DNA from 3 places in the Klebsiella africana genome. Region 1 is predicted to be linked to each of the others. Evidence: predicted binding sites of a transcription regulator. Region 1 holds the regulator's gene; each other region holds the start of a gene.

Region 1 (2,270 bases):
TGGCAAACTGGTGGCGCTGTTCGGCTGCGGCGACCAGGAAGACTACGCAGAATACTTCTGCGACGCGCTAGGCACCATCCGCGACATCATTGAGCCACGCGGGGCGACCATCGTCGGTCACTGGCCGACGGCGGGGTATCATTTCGAGGCTTCCAAAGGCCTGGCGGATGACGACCACTTCGTCGGCCTCGCCATCGATGAAGACCGCCAGCCGGAGCTGACTAATGAGCGCGTTGAGAAGTGGGTGAAGCAGGTTGCCGAAGAGCTGCACCTCGAAGAAATCAAAAACGCCTGATGATTAAGCGGCGTAACTATTGAGTTGCGTCGCATTAATAGACAAAAGCAATCAAACTAATAGCTACAAGTTTTTAACTTTTAATCACATATCTGTACAATGTCCTCTGATTCTACGAGGCACGTGACGCAGTTTGTAGCTGGTGCCTCGTTTTTGACAGCAAACCAGGCCTGATGCTTGCAGTTTTCATTTACCAATGGCAGTTCTATAATGAGACGCATTACGTCGGGTTAATTTCTGTATGACTTCCGTTGAAGGAAGTAGATCGTTTAGCAACAGGACAGATTCCGCATGACTGACAACAATACCGCATTAAAGAAGGCTGGCCTGAAAGTCACACTTCCTCGACTGAAAATCCTCGAAGTGCTGCAGGAACCGGATAACCATCATGTCAGTGCGGAAGACTTATATAAACGCCTGATCGACATGGGCGAAGAGATTGGTCTGGCGACCGTTTACCGCGTCCTCAACCAGTTTGATGACGCCGGCATCGTGACTCGTCATAATTTCGAAGGCGGAAAATCCGTTTTCGAACTGACCCAGCAGCATCACCACGATCACCTGATCTGCCTCGACTGCGGCAAAGTGATCGAGTTCAGTGATGACTCTATTGAAGCGCGCCAGCGTGAAATCGCTTCCCGTCACGGCATCCGCCTGACCAACCACAGTCTGTATCTGTACGGCCACTGTGCGGAAGGGGATTGCCGCGAGGACGAACACGCCCACGACGCAGTGGAAAAGTAATTCCCCGCTTCGTCTGCTCTGAAAAGCCAACCTGCCGGTTGGCTTTTTTATGGGCGCTTCTGCCGCGCTTCCCGCTCACGCCTCTGGGGTAACCTTCCTCACCCCCGCTTTGTCCGGAGAGTTGATATGGAACTTCGCCAGCTACGCTACTTTGTGCGCATTGTTGAGACCGGCAGCATGGGGCGAGCTGCGCTCGATCTCAATATCGGTGTCTCGGCGCTTAGCCAGCAGATCGCGCGCCTGGAAAACGAACTGGCCATTCGCCTGCTGCAGCGGACCTCCCGCGGAGTCACGCCCACCAGCGCGGGCCTCGCCTTCTACTCACAAGCGCAGCTGGCGCTGCGCCATGCCGATGACGCCATCCTCGCCGCCCGCGAGGCGCGCCTGTCGGGCCACGTCAGCGTCGGCATGGCCCCCAGCACCGCCTCCGTTCTCGGTGTTCCGTTCATCAATGCGATGCGCGAAAGCTACCCCGACGTGCGTCTGCATCTGGTTGAAAGCCTTTCCGGCAATCTGGAACGGATGATCAACACTCGCCAGCTCGATTTAGCTATCGTTTTCCAGCAGGAGAAGATCCTGCGCTGGAGCGCCAGACCGGTGCTGGAAGAGCGCCTGTTCCTGATTGGCACCCATGCGCTGCTAGCCCCTCTTCAGGATGACCATATCACCCCTGACCAGCTCACCTCCCTGCCGTTGATTATGCCAAGCCAGGGCCACGGTCTGCGCGGCAGGCTGGAGGCGGTTTGCCAGCAGCATCATATCAGCGTTGAGGTGGTGGCGGAGATCGACGGCCTGGCCCTGCTGATGCAGGCCGTGCGCAGCGGACTGGGGGCCACCCTGCAGCCCGGGGCCGCTATCTCCCATCTCGACCACCAGGCGCTGAGAGTGATCGACGTCGTCAATCCGGTACTCAGTCGCCCCAACTTTCTGGTCAGCCTGTCCGATGATGAACTCACCCCGGCAGGCCTTGCCGCACGGGTAATACTGAGCAAAGTTATGCGTCAGCTGGTAGAGTCTGACCGCTGGCCGGGCGCCACCCTTTATGCTCACTAAACCCCTCTTTAGCGCTACGCCATAGCGCCCCACCGCCATCACCGCCTACATTCCAATTACAAATTTAACAATTAATTAAATTGTAAGGGAGCCGATAATGGTGGATGTACTGGTGATTGGCGGCGGCAATGCCGCGCTCTGCGCCGCCTTAACCGCTCGGGAAGCTGGCGCCTCGGTG
Region 2 (2,270 bases), 400 kb from region 1:
GCCAGAATAATCATCGCCACTTTAAAGCCGGCCAGAATATATTCCCCGAGCATTTCAAAGAAACTCTGCGATTCGTGCAGTTTCTCAAGTTTTATTTCCTGCTCGCTGCCCGGCCGCGTCGGGTTAATTACCGACAGTACGATAAAGGTGCTGAACATATTCAGGATCAGCGCCGCGACGACATATTTGGCGTCCAGCATGGTCATATAGGCGCCGACAATCGACAACGATACGGTCGACATGGCCGTTGCCGCCATGGTGAATAGCCGCCGTGAGGAGAGGTCGCCCAGTACGCCCTTGTAGGCGATGAAGTTCTCCGACTGGCCGAGGATCAGCGAGCTGACGGCATTGAAAGATTCCAGCTTACCCATGCCGTTGACTTTCGACAGCAGGGTGCCAATCAGGCGAATAAAAATCGGCAGGATCCGCCAGTGCTGGAGAATACCAATCAGCGCGGAAATAAACACAATCGGACACAGGACGCCCAGGAAAATAAAGGCTAAGCCTTTTTCGCTCATGCCGCCAAACACGAAATTGGTCCCTTCGGCGGCAAAGCCTAACAGTGAAGCAAAAAAGCCGGAGATATTTTTCACCAGCAACAGGCCGCTTTCGGCGTGCAGGAAAAAGAAAGCGAGCGCTATTTCGATAATAATCAACTGGAGAATGTAACGAATACGAATCTTTTGTCTGTCGTAGCTGACAAGCCAGGCCAGGGCAAGGATCACCGCCAGCGCCAGCAGGAAATGAAAAAATGCAGTCATGTTGTTCTTTTCGCAGGTCAATAAGGCCGCCATTTAGCCATAGCCGCTGCGACGGGTAAATATCTGGCGTAAAAAATCCTTTGCTTATTCTTTTCCCTGATAACAGGCGAATATTTTCGTAAGTCATTATTTGCCAGCGATTTATTTACAGATAGTCATCATTCTCTAAACATTTCGCTTGTGTTTCTGAGTATTGTAATGATAATCACTATCATAAATATTACCTGTTTTTGCTTTCGTTGACGGTGCTTTACATTTAAGGGTATTGGCATGTTTGTCCCATTTCTCATTATGTTACGCGAAGGCCTGGAGGCGGCGCTGATTGTCAGCCTGATCGCCAGCTATCTGAAACGCACCCAGCGCGGCAACTGGATTGGCGTGATGTGGATTGGCGTGATCCTCGCGGCGGCGCTGTGTCTTGGCTTAGGCATTTTTATCAACGAAACCACCGGGGAATTTCCTCAGCGTGAACAGGAGCTGTTCGAAGGGATCGTCGCGGTCATTGCGGTGGTGATCCTGACGTGGATGGTCTTCTGGATGCGCAATGTCTCACGCAACGTCAAGCAGCAGCTGGAGCAGGCCGTGGACAAGGCGCTGCAGCGCGGCAATCACCATGGCTGGGCGCTGGTGATGATGGTCTTTTTCGCGGTCGCCCGTGAGGGACTGGAGTCGGTCTTCTTTCTGCTGGCGGCATTCCAGCAGGACGTTGGCATCTGGCCGCCGCTGGGGGCGGTGCTGGGCCTGGCCACCGCTATTGTGCTGGGCTTCCTGCTCTACTGGGGCGGTATCCGCCTTAACCTCGGCGTGTTCTTCAAATGGACCAGTCTGTTTATTCTGCTGGTGGCCGCTGGCCTGGCCGCGGGGGCGATCCGCGCCTTCCACGAGGCGGGCCTGTGGAACCTGTTCCAGGATACCGCCTTCGATCTGAGCAATGTGCTGTCGACGCATACGCTGTTCGGCACGCTGCTGGAGGGGATCTTCGGCTATCAGGAGACTCCGAGCGTCAGCGAAGTGGCTGTCTATCTACTTTATCTGATCCCGGCGCTGGTGCTGTTTGCCCTGCCGCCGCGGAATAATACCACTGCCTCGCGGGCTGCCTGACCGGGCGCTGCGAGCTTATAAGCGACACTCTACTTACCGAAAGGGATGATCATGATGATTCATTTTCGCCGTAATGCGCTGCGGGTGACCGTGGCCGCGCTGCTCAGCTCTGCATTGGGTGCTCAGGCTGCGGATATCCCGCAGGTCAAAGTCACCGTCAACGATAAACAGTGCGAACCGATGCAGGTGACCGTTAACGCGGGTAAAACCCAGTTTATTATTCAGAACCACAGCCAGAAAGCGCTGGAGTGGGAGATTCTGAAAGGGGTGATGGTGGTGGAAGAGCGTGAGAACATCGCGCCGGGCTTTACCCAGAAGCTCACCGCGAACCTGCAGCCGGGCGAATATGACATGACCTGCGGCCTGCTCACCAACCCGAAAGGCAAACTGATTGTCACCGGCGCCGCC
Region 3 (2,270 bases), 630 kb from region 1:
TAGTCTCGCCGTTGCTGTTAGTGGCCTGCATCGATGCCGGGTCGTCGAGCTTATCATGATTCCATTCCATTCCCAGCGTCAGCGTCTGGTCTGCCAGCCAGTAAAAAGGCACATTGAATTCCGAGGTAGTACGCCAGGATTCCAGACGGCTGGTGGCATAATCTTCACTGTTGATCATACCTTCGACGCGGCCGGTAGAGCCTTCCTGCAGTCGGGTATTGTTGGTTTTCTCGTAGTAAACACCGGCTTTGGACTGACCCCAATCCCATAGACCGTTGTAGGTCAGTCCCCAGGACTGGCGATAGAGGCGATTAGTTTCGTGGCCGTACAGGGAGTCTACCAGCCCGTTCGGGCTAAGATTGCCGTTGCTGTATTGAGTATCACCGGCATAGATATTCCCCTGACGGCTGTAGGCGTAGCTGAAATCGAGAATTTGTTGCGGGGTCATTTTCCATGACAGTAGGGCGTTAATGTCTTTATTGCGGACCCCTTCACGTCCCGCAGCGTAAGAGCCGTTTTGCGCATGGTTAATGTCCCAGGCGTCGGGTTCCGTTTTATTGATATTGCCATACAGGCGCATGGTCAGCGCCTCGCCGGCCAGTGGGCCGCTGAGATTGAAATTAGCGCGATTAGTCGTGCCTTCCTTGTTGTTTTCCGGCTGATTGGTGAAGAAAGAGAGCGAACCGTGCCAGTTGTTGGTCGGGCGTTTGGTAATGATGTTGACCACTCCCCCCGCCGCGCCGGAACCATAGCGTGCGGCAGCCGGACCGCGGAGAACTTCAATTCGCTCGACCATTTCGGCAGGTACCCAGTTGCTGTCGCCCCGGGTATCGCGTTCGCCGCGCCAGCTATAGCGAACCGCGTTACGTGACGTGACCGGTACCCCATCTATCAGGATCAGGGTGTTCTCCGGCCCCATGCCGCGAATATCAATCTGGCGGTTGTTGCCCCGACTGCCGCTGGCGCTGTTGCCGGTCAAATTCACCCCGGGCATTTTACGGATGATGTCTGAGAGATCGTTGACCGGCGGCTGCTTAGCAATATCCTCTGCCGTGATAATCGACACCCCGGGCTGTTGCTTAAGCGCCTCTTCCGCCGTACTGCGCACAATCATCGTTTCGGTATCTTGTTCTGACTCTTCAGCAAAGGCGTTCGGGACGAGCAGACTGGATATGACCAGCGCCAGGGTCGTTGGAGCATAATATTGCAGCGATCTCATATAAATATCCTTTTCAAAGCCAATAAAATGAGATCGAGAATATTAATGATAACCATTATCATTACAATGTAAGGAAATGAATCTCCATAAAATCCTCACAATTACCGCAATTTTTTATGCTGTTGAGAGAAATCATGTAGGGAACTTGCGTATTGTGGCGGAAACGCTGTCAGGTTATGTGCGGAAGTTGTGATTGCAGGGAACGGTTGCCAGCGCAGTGAGATCGTCCGGGGTGAGCGCGGCGCGCGTTGGCGCGCCGGCGGAGCAATTAGTGGTGGTCGTCCTGGGGCATATGACGGTAGATGTAGATCCCGCTCAGCAGCGTAAAGACCAGCGTGAGGGCGGTTAAGCCAAAGACCTTGAAGTTGACCCAGATATTTTGCGGCAGCCAGAACGCGATATAGATATTGGCCAGCCCACAGAGGATAAAGAATACTGCCCAGGCCAGGTTAAGCCGCGACCAGACCTGCTGCGGCAGGGTCAGCTCTTTGCCCAGCATGCGCTGGATCAGCGGCTTTTTCATCACCCACTGGCTGAACAGCAGCGCGCCGGCGAACAGGGCATAAATCACCGTCACCTTCCATTTAATAAACTCATCATTGTGGAAGAAGATGGTTAACCCGCCAAAGACGGCCACCAGCACAAAGGTGACCAGCGCCATTTTTTCGACTTTACGATAGCGCACCCAGCTGTAGATCAGCACGATGGCGGTCGCCACAATCAGCGCCGTGGTGGCGGCATAGATATCGTAAAGCTTATAGAAGGCAAAGAAGACCACCAGCGGTAAAAAATCCAGAAACTGCTTCATACATCGATCCCGTCTTTCAGGACGGACCGGGGATGCCCCCGATCCTGGTTAAAATTAGCTGCGGATAAGCATATATACGCGGAATAAATAGATCAGCAACAGGGCGGAAATCAGGTTGCTGATGGTGTTGATGACCACTGCCCCTACATTCGGCGTCAGGACGGCAAAACTGGAAGCGAGCAGTAACAGCAGGGTTTTTGCCGCCAGCCAGCCAATAATGGCTGGCGCCACCAGCCGCAGGTT

What was found. The regulator Fur, encoded in region 1, represses iron uptake genes when iron is present. The targets are predictions, from matches to a motif close to ATAATAATGAGAACNACTATCAA.
Region 2: a site for Fur is predicted at 954-976, ahead of efeU (iron uptake transporter permease EfeU). Genes of this name have one in related genera too.
Region 3: a site for Fur is predicted at 1,259-1,281, ahead of LGL98_RS14770 (TonB-dependent siderophore receptor). Genes of this name have one in related genera too.

Annotation. Positions count from the first base shown of each region.
Region 1 is NZ_CP084874.1:3,661,049-3,663,318, forward strand. It holds gene fldA (flavodoxin FldA) at 1-295, shown strand, start outside; gene fur (ferric iron uptake transcriptional regulator) at 587-1,039, shown strand; gene tcuR (tricarballylate utilization LysR family transcriptional regulator TcuR) at 1,166-2,092, shown strand; gene tcuA (FAD-dependent tricarballylate dehydrogenase TcuA) at 2,190-2,270, shown strand, end outside.
Region 2 is NZ_CP084874.1:3,265,644-3,267,913, reverse strand. It holds gene LGL98_RS16005 (NupC/NupG family nucleoside CNT transporter) at 1-761, opposite strand, end outside; gene efeU (iron uptake transporter permease EfeU) at 1,032-1,862, shown strand; gene efeO (iron uptake system protein EfeO) at 1,914-2,270, shown strand, end outside.
Region 3 is NZ_CP084874.1:3,027,058-3,029,327, reverse strand. It holds gene LGL98_RS14770 (TonB-dependent siderophore receptor) at 1-1,219, opposite strand, end outside; gene LGL98_RS14765 (septation protein A) at 1,488-2,027, opposite strand; gene LGL98_RS14760 (YciC family protein) at 2,082-2,270, opposite strand, start outside.